Regions from separate parts of the Streptomyces sp. NPDC015345 genome, predicted to be linked through region 1. Evidence: riboswitches for the same ligand, from Rfam matches in the RefSeq annotation. Region 1 holds a riboswitch; each other region holds the start of a gene.
What was found. Region 1 has a riboswitch for cyclic di-AMP ahead of ACF062_RS09825 (transglycosylase SLT domain-containing protein). Riboswitches for the same ligand answer to the same signal wherever they lie in the genome.
Positions count from the first base shown of each region.

Region 2: it holds a riboswitch for cyclic di-AMP, as region 1 does, so the genes downstream of both, ACF062_RS06960 (M23 family metallopeptidase) here and ACF062_RS09825 (transglycosylase SLT domain-containing protein) in region 1, are expected to answer to the same signal.
Region 3: it holds a riboswitch for cyclic di-AMP, as region 1 does, so the genes downstream of both, ACF062_RS15915 (NlpC/P60 family protein) here and ACF062_RS09825 (transglycosylase SLT domain-containing protein) in region 1, are expected to answer to the same signal.
Region 4: it holds a riboswitch for cyclic di-AMP, as region 1 does, so the genes downstream of both, ACF062_RS24445 (M23 family metallopeptidase) here and ACF062_RS09825 (transglycosylase SLT domain-containing protein) in region 1, are expected to answer to the same signal.

Region 1 covers NZ_JBIBTX010000002.1:794,083-798,764, forward strand. The annotation lists gene ACF062_RS09805 (TetR/AcrR family transcriptional regulator) at 1-54, opposite strand, end outside; gene ACF062_RS09810 (NADP-dependent oxidoreductase) at 125-1,018, shown strand; gene ACF062_RS09815 (phosphatase PAP2 family protein) at 1,135-1,683, shown strand; gene ACF062_RS09820 (GlsB/YeaQ/YmgE family stress response membrane protein) at 1,775-2,035, opposite strand; gene ACF062_RS09825 (transglycosylase SLT domain-containing protein) at 2,240-2,962, opposite strand; cyclic di-AMP (ydaO/yuaA leader) riboswitch at 2,966-3,130, opposite strand; gene ACF062_RS09830 (hypothetical protein) at 3,349-3,621, shown strand; gene ACF062_RS09835 (hypothetical protein) at 3,747-3,869, shown strand; gene ACF062_RS09840 (fumarylacetoacetate hydrolase family protein) at 3,988-4,682, opposite strand, start outside.
Region 2 covers NZ_JBIBTX010000002.1:126,121-130,802, forward strand. The annotation lists gene ACF062_RS06950 (M16 family metallopeptidase) at 1-357, shown strand, start outside; gene ACF062_RS06955 (M16 family metallopeptidase) at 354-1,739, shown strand; cyclic di-AMP (ydaO/yuaA leader) riboswitch at 1,944-2,106, shown strand; gene ACF062_RS06960 (M23 family metallopeptidase) at 2,119-2,922, shown strand; gene ACF062_RS06965 (GntR family transcriptional regulator) at 3,115-3,801, shown strand; gene ACF062_RS06970 (HPr family phosphocarrier protein) at 3,974-4,255, opposite strand; gene ACF062_RS06975 (GNAT family N-acetyltransferase) at 4,393-4,682, shown strand, end outside.
Region 3 covers NZ_JBIBTX010000003.1:783,573-788,254, forward strand. The annotation lists gene pcrA (DNA helicase PcrA) at 1-2,164, opposite strand, end outside; cyclic di-AMP (ydaO/yuaA leader) riboswitch at 2,442-2,598, shown strand; gene ACF062_RS15915 (NlpC/P60 family protein) at 2,606-3,841, shown strand; gene ACF062_RS15920 (hypothetical protein) at 3,928-4,281, opposite strand; gene ACF062_RS15925 (NlpC/P60 family protein) at 4,625-4,682, shown strand, end outside.
Region 4 covers NZ_JBIBTX010000005.1:701,500-706,181, reverse strand. The annotation lists gene ACF062_RS24455 (PrsW family intramembrane metalloprotease) at 1-973, shown strand, start outside; gene ACF062_RS24450 (aldo/keto reductase) at 970-1,914, opposite strand; gene ACF062_RS24445 (M23 family metallopeptidase) at 1,990-3,066, opposite strand; cyclic di-AMP (ydaO/yuaA leader) riboswitch at 3,078-3,225, opposite strand; gene ACF062_RS24440 (PP2C family protein-serine/threonine phosphatase) at 3,457-4,617, opposite strand.

The sequences.
Region 1 (4,682 bases):
CTTCTGACGGGTCGCGGCCTTCTTGCGCTCACGACGTCCGGGCGGCACGGTCATCCGCTGATGCTAACAAATGCGAAGACATAACCGTTCCAAAACACTAACCGTTAGTGTTACGTTCCTTCGTATGAAGAGAATCAGCTTCGCCGAGTTCGGCGGTCCGGACGTCCTGCGGCTCGTGGACGCCGAGGAGCCCCATGCGGGCCCCGGTCAGATACGCATCGCCGTGCGGGCGGCGGGCGTGAACCCCGTCGACTGGAGGATCCGTGAAGGCCAGATCCTGGGGGCCCACCCGACCGAGTTGCCCGCGGGAGTCGGCCTGGACGCCGCCGGGGTGGTGGACGAGGTCGGCGAGGGCGTCGAAGGAGTCGAGGCCGGCGACCACGTCTTCGGGGAAGGCTCGGACACCTATGCCGAGTTCGCCGTGCTGTCGGCCTGGGCCCGTATGCCCGAGGGGCTGACATTCGAGGAGGCGGCCGGTTACCCCTCCGTGGTGGAGACCGCGCTGCGCGTCATCCGCGAGGTCGGTGTGCGGTCCGGGCAGACGCTGCTGGTCAGCGGCGCGTCCGGGGGAGTCGGGTCGGCGGTCCTCCAGATCGCCCGCGACCGGGGCATCGCCGTGATCGGCACGGCGGGGGCCGCGAACCAGGACTATCTGCGCGGCCTGGGTGCCCGCGCCACGACGTACGGCGAGGGCTGGGTGGAGCGGGTGCGGCGGCTCGGCCCTGTCGACGCGGCTCTGGACCTGGCCGGATCGGGCGTCATCCGCGAACTCGTCGAGCTGACCGGGGACCCGCGGAAGGTGCTCTCGATCGCCGATCTCGGCGCGCCGGAGTTCGGTGTCCGGTTCTCCGGCGTGGCCGGGAGCGTGCCGGAAGCGCTCGTCGAGGCCGCCGGCCTCATCTCGCGGGGCAAGCTCCACATCCCGGTCGAGAAGTCGTACCCGCTCGCCGATGCCGCGGCGGCACACGTCGACAGCCAGGCCGGTCACACCCGTGGGCGCCGGGTCCTGATCGTCTGAGTCCTGATCGCCGCGGGCCCGACCGGCTCGGCCAGTCGGCCTCACGTGACCGGACCGGTCGGCCTCAAGTGATCAAGAGCTGCGTATCTTCCGGCGTTACGGGATACCTGGTGCGCATGAAGTTGCTGACGGTTGTGAGTGAGGTCGATCGAGTGGTGACGCAGCAGGTGGCCCGGCGCGTCGCGCCAGGTGTGGGCAAGGTGCTCTCCGGGGTGGAGGAGGCGGCGGAGAGCACGAAGCTGTGGTGCGGGGCCGCCGTCGCGATGGCGTGCCTGGGCGGGTGGCGCGGCCGTACCGCGGCCGTGGCCGGTCTCGCCGCCATGACGGTGGCGCAGCTGGCGTCGAACGGCGTGTGCAAGCAGCTGGCCGACCGGCCCCGGCCGCCCAAGGAGTGGTTCCCGCACGACGAGGCCGACGACCGGCCCGACTCCTCCTCCTTCCCCTCCGGGCACACCGCGGCGGCGGTGGGATTCACCGCCGCCGTCCTTCCCGCCTGGCCGGCCGCCGGCCTCGTCTGCGCGGTACCGGCGGCGATGGTGTCGGTCGAGCGCGTGCAGAGCGGCGCCCACTACCCCAGCGACGTCGTCGCCGGCGCCGCCATCGGCCTGGCCGGCGCCTGGCTGGTCCGGCAGACTCCCCGCCTTGCCCTGCGCCACTGGACGTAGGAGACACGGGACGTCGGCACGAGCCGAGACGAAGGCCCCCGGCGCGGTGCGCCGGGGGCCTTCGCGGAAGGGGACGGGATGCAGGACGGGATCAAGCGTGTCGTCGGGCCCACAGAGGGGTGACGAAGGAGATGAGGACGGCTGCGACGCCGATCTGGAAGACGTGCCGGATCCAGTCGATGCCGCCGGTGTCGCGAACGCCGAAGGCGCTGGCGAGAGCGTTGCCGACCACGGCGCCCACGATGCCGAGGAGAACCGTCAGCCACAGGGGAATGGGCTGACGCCCCGGCAGAACGAGCTTGGCCAGCAGGCCGATGATGAGTCCCGCGATGATGGCCCAGAGGAACGACACGACAACTCCTTCGTTTACTTCTGTCTACGGTTCCGACTGTCTACGGTTCCGATCTTCGGTTCCGATCTTTCGGCTACCAACGTCCGCGTGCCCGGCAATCCGCGGCCCATTCCTCTCCCGTCCGCCCCGCCGCGCGGAACGGGCATGCCGTGAGCCCCGGCACACCACGTGTCCGGGGCTCACGGCATGTCAGAGAGGCGCGGTCTAGTACGGGCCGTTCACGTTGTCGATCGAGCCGTACCGGTCGGCCGCGTAGTTGCAGGCGGCGGTGATGTTGGCGACCGGGTCGTAGCTGTCCGTCGAGGTGCCGGGCACGTGGTACGCCTCGAAGGTGGGGGCGATCACCTGGAGGAGGCCCTTCGACGGGGTTCCGGCGACGGCGTTGGAGTCCCAGTTGTTGATGGCCCACGGGTTGCCGGAGGACTCGCGCATGACGTTGCGGTGGATTCCCTCGTACGTGCCGGGAATGCCGTGCTGCGCCATGATGTCGAGCGACTCCCGGATCCAGCCGTCGAGGTTGTCGCTGTAGGACTTCTTCGCCGGGGCGGCGGCGGTCTTGACGGAAGCCGGGGAAGCGGTCGCCTTCTTCGCGGGCTCGGCGGCGTTCTTCTTGCCGAGGGTGAGCTTGAGACCGGGGTGGATCAGCTTCGGGTCGTCACCGAGGACGTTGCGATTGTCCTCGTAGAGCTTTTTCCAGCCGCCGCTCAAGGAATGCTCCCGGGCGATCTTGGAAAGGGAGTCACCCGCGACGACTACGTGGGTGTTCGGGGCGGCGGCGGGCTTGACGGCCGCAGGGGCCTGAGCCGCGTGGGCGGCGGTCGCGCCGAGCACCGGCAGGACGAGCACGGCTCCGCCCGTTCCCGCGGCGGCGATGCCCCGGGTGAGCGAGCGGGACTTGGGACGGCGGTGCTTTCCCTTTGCAGGCATGACGAATTTCCTCTCCGTCGCCTACGAGGTGAGCTGTCGGGTTCGGACGGGAGATGTCCGGTCGCACTGGGCATGCGACTTCACCCCGAGCCGTTCCGGAAACCGGATCGGCGGCTTACCTGGTTCCCCCGCTCCTGCCGTGCGTGAGTGAGTAAGTGGGTGGGTGTAACGGCTTCCGGACAGCGGCAGGATTCGGCGTTCCATCCGGTTCGACGGTGACATTAAGCGAGAAAGGCCGGAGGTAACAAGGCGCGAATTCGCGGCGGCAATGCGAGAGGTCGGTTCGTGGAGATCAAATTCCCTTGGCCCTCTTTGATCCAAAACTCAACTCTCTGTCCGCAGAACGGGAATGCGCTCCGAGATCTTCGGCGCGTGCGGGAGTCGGCGTGACCCATTTCACGGAGAGGTGTGGATTAAATGCCGCTCGCCGCGTCAAATCGGGCATATTGCAACGCTCGATGATGCCGGTAGGCGGAGGTCGTGTGGAGGTGGATGTGGACGCGGATATGGAAAGAGCGGCCATTGCCGGAAAAGGGGTGGGCGGCTCGGCGGATCTGGGAGTTGACGATTCATCGGCCGCGTTTTCAGGCGGCCCGTTCGGCGGCCCGTTCCTTGATTCCGGCGAGCGCGGTGTCGAGCATCCGGTCGAACTCCGTTAGTGGCGGTACGCGTCGCGTCATCGTCCGGGGGCGACCGCCACCTCGGCGAGCACCGCCTCGGGCAGTCCCAACTCCGCGCCGTAGGTGGCGTGTTGGTGGTCCACGCGATCGAACAAGGAGGGCGTATGGGCGAGGTCACCGCACCGGAGCGGCCGCCGGGGCCGAACCGGCACGCCTCCCCGGGCACCGGCGTTCGCGTACTCCCGCCGCTCTACCGCATCAACTGCCGTACGGCGCAGGAAAAGTGACCGTCCACGCGGCGACGTCACGGCCCTTCGGTCTGGTGCGTGGTCCGCTCGCGCGGGCCGTCGTCAGGGGGCACAGGGCGACGACACGGAACTGTCGGTGGTCTGCCCCGCAGGCCGCTCACGGCCGCTCACGGCCACGCCGTCGGCCGGTCGGCAGGGGCACGGGCTCCGCCCCGGGGACGACGGTGTTCGTGAGCGTGCCGATGCCCTCCGCCGTGAGGGTGACGGTGTCGCCGGGCTTCAGTGGCGCAGGGGTCTGCTCGCCGCGCCGGCCCCACAGCTCGGCGAGACAGCCTCCGTTGCCGCAGGTGCCCGAGCCGAGGACGTCACCCGGGACGACGCGGGTGCCGCGCGAGGCGTAGGCGGCCATCTCCTCGAAGGTCCAGCTCATGTTGGACAGCAGGTCCTCGCCGGCCTTCTCGCCGTTGACCTCGGCGGTCAGGGCAAGGCGTAGGAACCCCTCGGCGTCCCGGTACGGCTCCAGCTCGTCGGCGGTGACCAGGTACGGGCCGAGGGTGGTGGCGGTGTCCTTGCCCTTGCAGGGGCCGAGGCCGACCTTCATCTCCGCGCCCTGAAGGTCCCGCGCCGACCAGTCGTTGAAGACCGTGTAGCCGACGATGTGGTCGCGGGCCTGCTCGGGCGTGAGGTCCCGGCCCTCTCGCCCGATCACCGCGCCCACCTCCAGCTCGAAGTCCAGCACGGCCGACCCCGGCGGCACGGGCACGTCCTCGCGGTGGCCGTAGATCGCGTGCGGGTTGGTGAAGTAGAAGGTCGGGGCCGCGTACCACTGCTCGGGGACACCGCCGGTGCCCT
Region 2 (4,682 bases), 670 kb from region 1:
GTCATCGAGGCCGCCGTCGACGAGGAGTTGGCCCGCTTCGCCGCGGAGGGCCCCACCCCGGAGGAGATGGAGCGCGCCCAGGCCCAGCTGGAGCGGGAGTGGCTCGACCGTCTCGGCACGGTCGCGGGCCGCGCGGACGAACTGTGCCGGTACGCGGTCCTGTTCGGCGACCCGCAGCTCGCTCTCACCGCGGTGCAGCGCGTGCTCGACGTCACCGCCGAGGAGGTCCAGGAGGTCGCCAAGGCCCGCCTGCGCCCGGACAACCGCGCGGTGCTCGTCTACGAACCGGTGTCCACCGAGGACGAGGCCGCCGAGGCCGCCGCCGAGACCGCAGAGGAAGAGGAGGCGGCGAAGTGACCGAGGCCGCGACGATGCAGTTCCACCCCCAGCCCCAGGCCGGCACGGCCAAGCCGTGGGCCTTCCCCGCCCCAGAGCGCGGCGCGCTGCCCAACGGCCTCACGGTGCTGCGCTGTGACCGCCCCGGCCAGCAGGTCGTCGCCGTGGAGGTCCACCTGGAGGCGCCCCTGGACGCCGAGCCGAAGGGCCTCGACGGCGTCGCCACGATCATGGCGAGGGCCTTCAACGAAGGCACCGACAAGCACTCGGCGGAGGAGTTCGCCGCCGAGCTCGACCGGTGCGGCGCCACCATGGACGCGCACGCCGACCACCCCGGCGTCCGCGTCTCCCTCGAAGTCCCGGTCTCCCGCCTCCCCAAGGCGCTCGGCCTGCTCTCCGACGCCCTGAGGGCCCCGGCCTTCGCGGACAGCGAGATCGAGCGCCTCGTACGCAACCGCCTGGACGAGATCCCGCATGAGGCGGCCAATCCGGCACGCCGCGCGGCCAAGGAGCTCTCCAGGCAGCTGTTCCCGGCGAGTTCGCGCATGTCGCGGCCCCGCCAGGGCACCGAGGAGACGGTCAAGGCCATCGACGCGGCCGCGGTGCGCGCCTTCTACGAGGCGCACGTCCGTCCCGCCACGTCCACCCTGGTGGTCGTCGGCGACCTCGCGGGCACCGACCTGGACGCCGTCCTCGCGGACACCGTCGGCACCTGGAAGGGCGGCACCGCCGAGCCCCGCCCGATGCCCGCGATCACCGCGGACGACACGGGCCGTGTCGTCATCGTGGACCGCCCCGGAGCCGTCCAGACGCAGCTTCTGATCGGCCGCATCGGCCCGGACCGGCACGACCGGATCTGGCCGGCCCAGGTCCTCGGCACGTACTGCCTGGGCGGAACCCTCACCTCCCGCCTGGACCGCGTCCTGCGCGAGGAGAAGGGCTACACCTACGGCGTACGGGCGTTCAGCCAGGTCCTGCGCTCCGCACCGGACGGCACGGGCGCCGCGATGCTCGCCATCAGCGGCTCCGTCGACACCGCCTCCACGGGGCCCGCGCTGGAGGACCTCTGGACGGTCCTGCGCACCCTCGCAGCCGAGGGCCTGACCGACGCCGAGCGCGACGTGGCGGTGCAGAACCTGGTGGGCGTGGCCCCGCTCAAGTACGAGATGGCCGCCTCCGTGGCCGCCACGCTCGCCGACCAGGTCGAGCAGAACCTCCCGGACGACTTCCAGGCGCGGCTCTACCGGCAGTTGGCCGCGACCGGCACCGTGGAGGCCACCGCGGCCGTCGTGAGCGCCTTCCCGGAGGACCACCTGGTGACGATCCTCGTCGGGGACGCCGCGGAGATCGAGGAGCCCGTCAGGGCGCTCGGCATCGGCGAGGTGAGTGTGGTCGCCGGCTGAGCGGCAGTCAGGACATATCGGGACCCCGGCGACCGTTTCGGTGGCCGGGGTCGCGTACTCCCCATATGTCCGAATTCATAGGGTGGTTGCCTGTTCGGTGTGTGGCGTGCGCTACAAAAGAGGCGTTCTGTTTGTCGATTGAAAGACGGCCCGTTTAGCGTCGGTCCGACTGTTCGTCACGCAGTACGTCGCATCCGCGGCACCGGACAGTCATCGCCGAGTCCCCGTACGGCGCGAGCCAGGGGAGCCGGGGACCCACATGTCCCCTGGGGTGAATCGGGCACCTTGCCGTCAGGTGAGGGACTCGTAGGAGACCTTCCTGCTCCGAACCCGTCAGCTAACCCGGTAGGCGAGAAGGAAGGAAAGGATCAGCCGCTTCATGGCGTTCACCCGTGCCACCGGGAAGCACCGTCGTCCCAGCCGCCTCACCCGCACCACCGCGAACGTCGCGGGCGTCGCAGCGATCACCACCACGGGTGTCATCGGAGGCCTGGCCGCTCCGGCGCTCGCCGCCGCCGACGACGCCGCCTTCGAACACACCGGGCTCACCCAGGCGATCTCCGTGGGCGACTCGCTCGCCGACAGCATCGACGCGCAGGCCGCCGCCCAGCGGCAGGCCGCCGACGACGCCGCGGCCGCCAAGAAGGCCGAAGAGGCCGCCAAGAAGAAGGCCGCCGAGGAGAAGCGCAAGGCCGAGGCCGAGGCCAAGGCGAAGGCCAAGAAGGAGCGCGAGGCGAAGGAGCGCGCCGCCCGCGAGGCCGAGCGCAAGCGCCTGAACACCTACGTCTCCCCGATCTCCGGCTCGTACGTCTCCACGGGTTACCAGACCGGCGGCGCCATGTGGTCCTCCGGCAGCCACACCGGCGTCGACTTCCACGCCGCGTCCGGCACGCCGGTCCACGCGGTGGGCGCCGGCACCGTCGTCGAGGCGGGCTGGGGCGGTGCCTACGGCAACAACGTGGTCATCAAGATGAACGACGGCACGTACACCCAGTACGGCCACATGTCGTCCCTCGGCGTCACCGTCGGCCAGACGGTCACCCCGGGCCAGCAGATAGGCCTCTCGGGCTCCACCGGCAACTCCAGTGGCCCGCACCTCCACTTCGAGGCCCGCACCGGCCCGGACTACGGCTCGGACATCGACCCCGTGGCGTACCTCCGCTCGCACGGCGTCAACGTCTGACCCGTCCCGGCACCTCACCGAAGGCCCCGGCTCTCCCGAGCCGGGGCCTTCGCCGTTTCCCACCCGCCTCGCCTGGCCAAAAGATATCCATGGAATCCGGCCCGCCATCGGAAATTCAGCGGCTCTGCAATAGAGTTCCGGAACGAGCGTCGGTCGACCGCGTTTCGCGGGGATTAAGGCGGAGGTCCGGTTATGCGCATTCCCGCACACTCGGTATGCACGGCCATCCGGGACGACATTGTGGCCGGGGTCTACGAAAGGGGCGGGCGGCTCACCGAGGAGCTTCTCGCGCGCCGCTACGGGGTCTCCCGCGTCCCCGTACGCGAAGCCCTGCGCACCCTGGAGGCCGAGGGCTTCGTCGTCACGCGCAGGCACGCCGGCGCCTGTGTCGCCGAGCCCACGGAGCAGGAGGCCGCCGACCTCCTGGAGCTGCGCACGGTGCTCGAGCCGCTCGCCGCGGCCCGCGCCGCACAGCGCCGCACCGACGCGCACCTCAAGGTCCTGCGCGGACTCGTGCGGCTGGGCCAGGAGCGCGTGCGGAAGGGTCAGGGGGAGGATCTGCGCTCGCTGGGCGGCTGGTTCCACGAGACGCTCGCCCAGGCCTCCGGCAGCCCCGGCCTCATCACGCTGCTCACCCAGCTGCGGCACAAGCTCGCCTGGATGTACGTCGTCGGGGCCCCGGCCGCGCCCGCGGTGTCCTGGTCCGAGCACGCGGCGATCGTCGACGCGGTGGCCCGCGGGGACGCGGAACGGGCCAGGATGCTCACCGCCGGCCACGCGGAGCGGGCGACGGCCGCGCACCGGTTGCGCCCCTCGCCGACGGCGGGCCGTGTGAGGGAAGTGCAACACCCCGTAAACACGGTGAGTCTCAGGAATTAACGCGGGTGCCGTATACAAAGTGAGGCGCGAGAGGAGTGCCGGTCAATGCAATTCCGGCCGTTCCTTTATTTCCGTGCATAAACTGCCGCCACATAAACTGGCACCAGGTGAGACATAAGGCAAAGGGCCCACCCCGTGTTCGGGGTGGGCCCTTTGAAAGGTGCTGCGTGGGTCAGACCGTCTCCGGAAGCTCCTCGAGACCGTCCGCGACCAGCTTCGCCAGACGGTCCAGGGCGGCGTCCGCGCCCTCGGCGTCGGAGGCGAGCACGATCTCCTCGCCACCCTGGGCGCCCAGGCCGAGCACCGCGAGCATCGAGGCGGCGTTGACCGGGTTGCCGTCGGCCTTGGCGATCGTCACGGGGACGCCGGCGGCCGTGGCCGCGCGGACGAAGATGGAGGCGGGTCGGGCGTGGAGGCCCTCGGCCCAGCCGACGTTGACGCGGCGCTCAGCCATGTGTTGCTGCCCTTCCAGGTGTTTCACACTTGTCTAGACCATTGTCGCATGTCGCGGTGGATGCTCTGGTGACGGGACGCCGGTCCTCCTCGACCGTACCCGGCCCAGGCGGCCCCGCGACCCGTACCCTGGGCCCCATGCAGACCCCGTCGGAGCAGCAGGATCGGCACGACTATCCCTCGCACTGGGAAGCCGACGTGGTGCTGCGCGACGGAGGCACCGCCCGGATCAGGCCCATCACGGCCGAGGACGCGGACCGCCTGGTCAGCTTCTACGAACAGGTCTCGGACGAGTCGAAGTACTACCGCTTCTTCGCGCCCTACCCGCGGCTGTCCGCCAAGGACGTGCGCCGCTTCACCCACCACGACCAGGTGGACCGCGTGGGACTCGCCGCCACGGTGGGCGGCGAGTTCATCGCCACCGTGCG
Region 3 (4,682 bases), on a different contig from region 1:
AGGGCTGGCCCCAGGCGCTGCGCATCGAGGACCGCGTCAGATAGAGCCGCTCGCGCGCGCGCGTGATGCCCACGTAGGCGAGGCGGCGCTCCTCCTCCAGCTCCTTGACCTGCCCGAGAGAGCGCATGTGCGGGAAGACGCCGTCCTCCATGCCGGTCAGGAAGACCACGGGGAATTCGAGGCCCTTGGCGGTGTGGAGCGTCATGAGGGTGATGACTCCGGAGCCGTCGTCCTCCTCATCCGGAATCTGGTCGGAGTCGGCGACGAGCGCGACGCGCTCCAGGAAGTCGGAGAGCGTGCCGGCCGGGGCGGCGGCCCCTTCGTCACCTTCCGCTGGGCCTTCCGCCTGGCCGTCTTCCTGGGCACCGGCCGCTTGGGCGTTCTCCTGCTCGAACTCCAGGGCGACGGCGGCGAGTTCCTGGAGGTTCTCGATACGGGTCTCGTCCTGTGGGTCGGTCGAGGCCTGCAACTCGGCGAGGTAGCCGGTCCGTTCGAGTACGGCCTCCAGGACGACGGCCGGGCCCGCGCCGGACTCGACGACGGTCCGCAGCTCCTCCATGAGCGTGTTGAACCGCTTGACGGCGTTGGTCGAGCGGGCCGCCATTCCGTACGCCTCGTCGACGCGGCGCAGCGCCTGCGGGAAGGAGATCTTCTCGCGCTGCGAGAGCGCGTCGATCATGGCTTCCGCGCGGTCGCCGATGCCCCTCTTGGGGACGTTCAGGATACGGCGCAGCGGGACCGCGTCCTCGGGGTTGGCGAGAACGCGCAGGTAGGCCAGCACATCGCGGACCTCCTTGCGCTCGTAGAAGCGGACGCCGCCGACGACCTTGTAGGGCAGGCCGACGCGGATGAAGATCTCTTCGAAGACACGCGACTGGGCGTTCGTGCGGTAGAAGATCGCGACGTCGCCGGCCTTCGCGTCGCCCGCGTCCGTGAGCCGGTCGATCTCGTCGGCGACGAATTGCGCCTCGTCGTGCTCGGTGTCTGCCACGTAGCCGGTGATGCGGGCGCCCGCGCCCTGGTTGGTCCACAGGTTCTTCGGGCGGCGGCTCTCGTTCCGCTCGATGACCGCGTTCGCGGCGCTCAGGATCGTCTGCGTGGAGCGGTAGTTCTGCTCCAGGAGGATCGTGGTCGCGTCGGTGTAGTCCTCCTCGAACTGGAGGATGTTGCGGATCGTGGCGCCGCGGAAGGCGTAGATCGACTGGTCCGCGTCACCCACCACGCACAGCTCCGCCGGGTCGTCACCTTCGCCACCGGAGGGGCCGACCAGCTCGCGCACCAGGGCGTACTGCGCGTGGTTGGTGTCCTGGTACTCGTCGACCATGACGTGCCGGAAGCGGCGGCGGTAGTGCTCGGCGACGTCCGGGAAGGCGCGCAGGAGGTGGACCGTCGTCATGATCAGGTCGTCGAAGTCCAGCGCGTTCGCCTCACGCAGGCGTGACTGGTACATGGCGTAGGCCTGGGCGAGGGTCTTCTCGAAGCCGTCAGCGGCCTGTCCGGCGAAGTCCTCCTCGTCGATCAGCTCGTTCTTCAGGTTCGAGATCTTGGCGCTGAAGGACTTCGGCGGGAACTTCTTCGGGTCGAGGTCCAGGTCGCGGCAGACCAGGGCCATCAGACGCTTGGAGTCCGCGGCGTCGTAGATCGAGAAGGAGGACGTGAAGCCGAGCTTCTTGTACTCGCGGCGCAGGATGCGGACGCAGGCGCTGTGGAAGGTCGAGACCCACATCGCGTTGGCCCGGGGGCCGACGAGCTGCTCGACGCGCTCCTTCATCTCGCCCGCGGCCTTGTTCGTGAAGGTGATCGCGAGGATCTGCCCCGGGTGCACGCCGCGCTCCGCCAGGAGATACGCGATGCGGTGGGTCAGCACGCGGGTCTTGCCCGAACCGGCGCCGGCCACGATGAGCAGCGGGGAGCCGGCGTGCACGACCGCCGCACGCTGGTTCTCGTTCAGCCCCTCCAGGAGCGCCGCCGGGTCGATGACCGGGCGCGGGGCCCCGTCGCGGTAGTGCGTGTCCCGGGTCATGGGCACGTCGAACTTCCCGTCGAACAAGTCGTCCGGAACCGGTTCCGGAGCGCTGTCCTCGGGCGGCGGCGGGGGCTCTTCGTCCGTGGCCCGGGAAGGCCGCAGGTCCGCCAGGAAGCTGTCATCAAAGAGGCTGCTCATCGCCTCCCGAGTCTAGGCGGCCCCACTGACAACCCGCCCCGGGTTCCGGCCACCTTCCTCCCGAAGCCCGTCCGGCTTGCGCCTGCCTACGCCTCACCTACGCCACGCCCACACCTGGTCACGCTCCGCGACAGCGCCGCCTGCCCGGCCCCGGTGCCCCGGAAAGTAACGGAAATGTATCGGGCATAACGAACATCAACCTTCACACGCGCCACACGAGTTGGCTAGCGTGCTCCGCGGGCCGCTCGTCCTCCCACCGGCGAATCCCGCCGGGAACGGGTTGCCTCCGCCGAGTCCGACCTGTTCGGAGCCGGGGACCCACCGAAAACCTGGGGTGAATCGGTCCCGTACGCAGTACGGGACCGTAGGGCAACCTTCCGGACCATCCGCCCGAACCCGACAGCTAACCCGGTAGGCGGTCTACGGAAGGAGTCGCCTCCCTTGGCGTCGCACCGCAAGCCGCGGACCCGGACAGCCGGAATACGCACCGCCCCCGCCGTCGGCATCACGACGGCCGCCTTCACCTCCGTGGCGCTCCTGTCACAGACGGCGCAGGCGGCCCCCTCCGCACCGGCGAAGCCCAGCCTCGAAGAGGTGCGGAAGAAGGTCGACGACCTGTACCACCAGGCGGGCGTGGCCACCCAGAAGTACAACTCGGCCAAGGAGAAGACCGAGAAGCAGCGCAAGAAGGCCGACCGGCTGCTCGACGACGTGGCCGAGCGCGCGGACAGGCTGAACGAGGCGCGCCAGGAGCTCGGCTCCATCGCCGCCGCCCAGTACCGCACCGGGGCCGTCTCCCACACCGCCACGATGATGCTCGCCAAGGATCCGCAGGGTTTCTTCGACCAGAACCACCTGGCGGACCGGCTGACCAAGCGGCAGAAGAAGGCCGTCGACGACTACCAGGCTCAGCAGGTGTCGGCGACGAAGCAGCGTACGAAGGCCGCGCGGAGCGTGGAGACGCTGAGCGACTCGCGGGACGATCTCAGGACGAGCAAGGAGACCGTCCAGAAGAAGCTGGGCGAGGCGCGTGAACTGCTCTCGGAGCTGACCGCCGAGGAGAAGGCCCGGCTCGCCGCGATCGAGCGGAAGAGGGAGCGCGAGGCCAAGCGCAAGGCCGAGGAGCTGGCCCGCAAGGAGGCCGCCGAGGCGGAGCGCAAGCGCAAGGCGGAGGAGGCGGCCCGGAAGGAGCGGGAGGAGCAGGGGCAGGGAGAGGGCCAGGACTCCGGATCGGGTTCCGGCGCCGGCTCGGGTTCAGGCTCGGGCTCTGGCGAGGGCTCGGGCTCCGGTGGCGGCTCGGGCTCCGGAAGCACCGACGGGAGTTACGCCACCAAGGCCGCGAAGGTCATCGACTTCGCGGAGGCACAGATCGGCAAGCCGTACGTCTGGGGCGCGACCGGGCCCGACTCCTACGACTGCTCCGGGCTCACCCAGGACGCCTGGAAGGCGGCGGGGATCACCCTGCCCCGCACCACTTGGGACCAGGTGAAGGCCGGCACGACCGTGAAGACCGCCGACGCCGAGCCGGGCGACCTGGTCTTCTTCTACGACGACATCAGCCACGTGGGGATCTACATCGGCGGCGGCAAGATGATCCACGCCCCGAAGCCGGGCGCCAAGGTCCGCGTCGAATCGATCTACTACATGCCGATCCACAGCGTGGTGCGCCCGGCATAGCCGCGGAAAGTCACCCTCTACGCGCGCGTGGCCCGCACTCCCGAAGGAGCGCGGGCCACGCGCGCGTAGAGGGCCGGTTGCGGGGATCAGGTCCACAGCACGGCGATGAAGATGTTCGCCGTGGTCAGCAGCCCCACCGCGCCGAACACACCCTTGTCGATCTTCTCCTCGTCCCGCTTCACATAGACCAGCGCGAGGATCACGATCAGCACGGCCATCTTGATGCCGATCTTGATGTTGTTGACCGCGTTGCCGTCCGCCTGGTTGAGACCCACGAGGGCGACGCCGGTGACGAGCATGATCAGCGCGCCGTGCAGCATCGCGGGACCGAAGCGGGCGGTGCCCTGGCCCATCTGCTTCATCTGGGTCAGGAAGCCGCCCAGGAGCGAGGCGATGCCGATGATGTGCAGGCCGACGAAGAGATGGATGAGTACGTCCATGGGCCGGAGCCTAGCCCGGACCCGTACCGCTCCCCGCAGGCGGCCCCATAGCACCCTCCGCCGGGCCGCCAGGGCGCGAACCGTCACATTGGTCACGGCCGTCCGCCAAGCCGTCACCGACCCGTCAGCAGCACGGACAGGCGCAGTAACGATTCCGACCTTCTCCGGCAGTTGCGCACAATCCACCTCCACGCCGTGACGCCCACGTTTAGCGTCCTCACCAGGTGACCGGCTCCCCACCGCCGCCCCGCTCAGGGCGGCAGTCGGCCACCACCGCCGAGAAACCCGGCGGCGGCCCGCTCCCCCTTTGCGGGCCGCCGCCGGCCAGGTAAGGAGCTCCTCCGTGGCAGCGCACCGCAAGCCCCGACAGCGCTCGCTCAGCGGCCACACGGCCCGCACCG
Region 4 (4,682 bases), on a different contig from region 1:
GGTCGTCGAGGAGTCCGCGAAGGCCGCCGCGATCCTGCTCGTCTTCCTCTTCCGCAGACGCGACTTCACCGGCATCGTCGACGGCATGGTCATCGCCGGGGTGACCGCTACGGGCTTCGCGTTCACCGAGAACATCCTCTACCTCGGCAACGCTTTCGTCACCGACCAGCTCAGCCGCGACAGCGGCCTCGCCTCCGTGACGGCCGCGACGTTCTTCGTACGCGTGGTCATGTCGCCCTTCGCGCACCCGCTCTTCACCGTCCTGACCGGCATCGGCTTCGGCATCGCCGCCTTCTCGGCGGAGCGCATGCGCCTGCGCCGCGCGCTGCTGCCGCTCGGCGGACTGCTGCTCGCGATGGGCATGCACGCGCTGTGGAACGGCTCCGCGGTCTTCGGCCAGTACGGGTTCTTCGCCGTGTACGCGCTCTTCATGCTGCCGTCGTTCGGGCTGCTGACGTGGCTGGCGATCTGGACCCGGCAGCGCGAGCTGCGCATGATCCGCGCCGAACTGCCCGTGTACGCGGCGGCGGGCTGGCTCACCCCGCCCGAGCCGTACGCGCTCGGCTCGATGCGGGCCCGCGCGCTGGCCCGCGACTACGCCTCATACGCCTGGGGGAAGGCCGCGGGCCGGGCGGTCATGGAGTACGAGACGTACGCGACGTCACTGGCGTTCCTGCGCCACCGGGGCCGCCGCGGCCGGGCGGGCGCCGACTTCGTCGTACGCGAGCGGGAGTTGCTCGAGAAGCTCTGGGAGCGCCGCGAACCGGCCCGGCCCGCCCTGGCCTACGCGGCCCGCGCCACCGCCCCGGTCATGCTCCCGATGCCGTACGCGCCGTACGGCCACCCCCACGCCGCGTACCCGCACGCCCCGTGCGCCCCCTACGCCCCTGCCGCGTACGCCCCCGCTCCGTACGGGCAGCCGCAGCCCCGTCCGGCATACGGCCACCCGGCCCACAACCCCTACCGCACCTAGGCGGAGGCCGCCGTCAGCGCCGACAGCTCGGCGTCCGTCAGGGAGAGGTCCGCCACCGCGAGCAGCGCGGGCAGCTGCTCGACCGTGCGCGCGGAGGCGAGCGGCGCCGCCACGGTGGGCTGCGCCGCGAGCCAGGCGAGGGCCACGGTCGCGACCTCGGCGTCATGCGCCTCGGCGATCCCGTCGAGCGCGGCGAGGACCCGGTCGCCCCGCTCGCTGCCCACGTACTCCTCGACCCGGCCGCTGCGCGCGCTCTCGACGCGTGTGCCGGGGCGGTACTTGCCGGTGAGGAAGCCCGACGCGAGGGCGAAGTAGGGGACGGCGGCGAGGCCGGAGCGCGAGGCGAGCTCCTGGAGCCGGCCCTCGTAGGTGTCGCGGGAGACGAGGTTGTAGTGCGGCTGGAGCGCGACATAGCGCGCGAGGCCCTCGCGGTCGGAGAAGTCGAGGGATTCCTGGAGCCGCTCGGGGGAGATGTTGGAGGCGGCGATGGCGCGCACCTTGCCGGCCGTGACCAGCTCGTCCAGTGCCCCGATGATCTCCTCGACGGGGACCGAGGTGTCGTCGAAGTGGGTGTAGTACAGGTCGATGTAGTCGGTGCCGAGGCGGCGCAGCGAGGCGTCGGCGGCCCTCTTGATGGTGTCCGGGGCCAGCCCCTTGTACTCGGGGTGGGCGCCGGCCTTCGTGGCCAGGAGGATGTCGGAGCGGTTGCCGCGCTCGGCCAGCCACTCGCCGATGAGGGTCTCGGACTCGCCGCCCTCGTTCCCCTCCACCCAGCTCGAATAGGTGTCGGCGGTGTCGATGAAGTTGCCTCCCGCGGCGGTGTAGGCGTCGAGGACGGCGAAGGACGCCGTCCGGTCGGCGGTCCAGCCGAAGACGTTGCCGCCGAGGGCGAGCGGGAAGACCTCGAGGTCGGATGAGCCAAGCGTGCGAAGAGAAGTCATGCGTTCCTCAACGGAGCCGCCGGAAACAGAATTCCGGCGGCTCCCCCAAATGAACGTCAAGTCGTCCGCTTCGGGTCAGGGGTTGAGGCCCTTACTCTGGAGCCAGGCGAGGGGGTCGACGGTGGAGCCGCCCGCGGTGTGGACCTCCATGTGGAGGTGCGGTCCGGTGACGTTGCCGGTCGCGCCGACGCGCCCGATGACATCGCCGGTGCTGACCTTCTGTCCCGCGCTGACGTTCATCGAGGACTGGTGGCAGTACCAGACCTCGGTGCCGTCGCTCAGCTCCAGGACGGTGCGGTAGCCGTACGCGCCCGCCCAGCCGGCTTCCTTGACGGTGCCGGTGTGGACGGCCTTGAGCGGGGTACCCGTCGGTGCGGCGAAGTCGAGGCCGGTGTGGTGCCCGGAGGACCACATGGAGCCGGCGACACCGAAGTGCGACGTGATGGTGTACGAGGAGGTGGGCAGCGCGTAGCTCTTGGCGAGCTTGGCCCGGCGCTCGGCCAGGGCCTTGGCCTCGCGGGCCTCCTGCTCCTTCTTCTTCTTGGCGGCGGCCTTGGCGTCGGCCTTCCGCTCGGCCAGCCTCTGCTGGGCGGCGGCCTCCTCGGCGGCCTTCTTGACGGCGGCCTCCTCGGCCGCGGTCCGCACCGCGTCGTCCGCCTGGTCCTGCTGGTTCTCGGCCTGCTGCATGATGCGGGCGCGCAGTGCCTCGCCCGCGTCCGTGGCGCCCTGCTCGGCGTCGGTGGAGCTGACACCGGCGGCGCTGAGCGGAGCCGCGGCCGTGACGGCTTCGGAGCCCGCGGGGGCGGCGGAGTCGTCGGAGAGGAGGGAGCCCACGCCGGGCAGGGACTCGGCCTCGGGGAGCGAGTCGGCGACGGCGCCGAGGTCGGGCATCGAGATGGAGACGGGCGCCTTGCCGTCCTGCGCGGTGGCTATGCCGCCCGCGCCGACGGCGGCGATGACGCCGACGCCCAGCACGGTGGAGCTGCGGGCGAGCCCGCCGCCGCCCTTCTTGTGCACACGGTGCCTGCCGCGGACGGGACGGACGGACTCCTCGGTGGGATTCCATTCCTCCCAGGTCTCCTGGTCGTAACCACCGAAGTCGTCGTCATTCGGTACGTACGCGGCTTGGGGGGCAGGCCGGTTGGACGCCACTGGGGCGCACTCCTTTCCTTCCTTCTCGCCTACCGGGTTAGCTGACGGGTTCGGAGCAGGAAGGTCTCCTACGGACAACCGGCACGGATGCACAGCTGCCCGATTCACCCCAAGTTGGTGGTTCCCCGGCTCCCTTGCGGGATTAGGCGTGTGCGCACGGAGCCGCCTCTAGTGACGGCTGGGACGACCGCGCTGCGTTATCGAACGTTAATAGACAGCGGTGCCGTATTCCAAGCTGTTCCGATTGATCATTAACGCTCGCGGGCAGGACTTAACGGGACACGAGGGTTCGCACCGGGGCAAGTTGACCCTGTGTCACCCGAGAAAGTCACACACCGGAACTTCACATTCCCTTGACAGAACGTCAGTTGTGATGCGGAGGGCTGCACTTCAGTCACGGCCAGTGACATGGCTCTCCGCCGCGGCCTTGCCGTCCCCGGTGGCCGGCCGCCGCACCGCGAGCAGCGCCATGTCGTCCGTCGCCGCGCCCCCGGTGTGCCGCCGCACCTCCTGCGTGAGCGTGGCGAGCAGCGTGTGCGGGCCCTCCCGGCCGGGGAAGATCCGCCCGCCGAGCCGGGTCGCGGGGTCGTAGAAGGCCCCGGTCGCGTCGCGCGCCTCCGAGAGACCGTCCGTGTAGAAGAGCAGCATCGCCCCGGGCGGGAACTCCGACTCGTCCGCCCGGTCCGGCCACGCCCCTAGCTCCCCCATGCCGAGCGGCAGCGCGGGCTCGCTCGGGGAGAGCACGCACAGCCGGCCGTCGCCCCGCAGCAGCAGCGGCTCCGGATGCCCCCGGTTCACCAGCCGTACGCAGCCGTCGCCGACCCGGATCTCCGCGAGGACGGCGGTGGTGAACCCCTCGAAGGCGTCGAGCCCGTCGCGCCGGGTGCCCTCCCGCGCGAGGGCCCGCTCCAGGCGCTGCGCCACGGCCTCCAGGGTGGTCTCCTGCTCGGCGGCCTCACGGAAGGCGCCGATGACGACGGCGACGGCGGCCACCGCGCCCATGCCCTTGCCACGGACGTCGCCGACGATGAGCCGTACGCCGTGCGGGGTGTCCTGTACGGCGTACAGATCACCGCCGATGAACGCGTCGGCCTGCGCGGCCTCGTACCGCGCCGCGAGGTCGAGCCCGCCGATGCGGGGGTCGGGCTGTGGCAGCACGGCGCGCTGGGTGGCCTCGGCGATGGAGCGGGCGATGGCGAGCCGGTCGTTGCCACGGCGCACGACGCGGTTGATGAAGATCGCGAGGGCCGCGACGGTCGTCACGGTGAGCAGTTCGGTGACGGCCTCGACATGGCCGCCGACGGAGCTGCCGTAGTGCAGCACGGTGACCGCGACCGAGGCCGCGACGCCCGTCAGGACGGTGCCGAGCAGCGAGTAGAAGGGGGCGGCGATCAGCGGGGCCGCCGTGAAGAGCGGTGCGGCGGTGAACTCGGGCGGGGTCAGGGCGTCGTACACGACTCCGACGACGAGGAGCAGGACGGGCAGTATCCGTACGAGGGTCCGCTCGTGCGCGGTGGCTCCGCTGCCGCCGGTACCTCCACGCTGCCCCACCGCTTGTCTCCCGCCGATCCCGCGCCCATCGCCGCGCTGCACCCAGGCTTCCTGGAGAGGGGTCC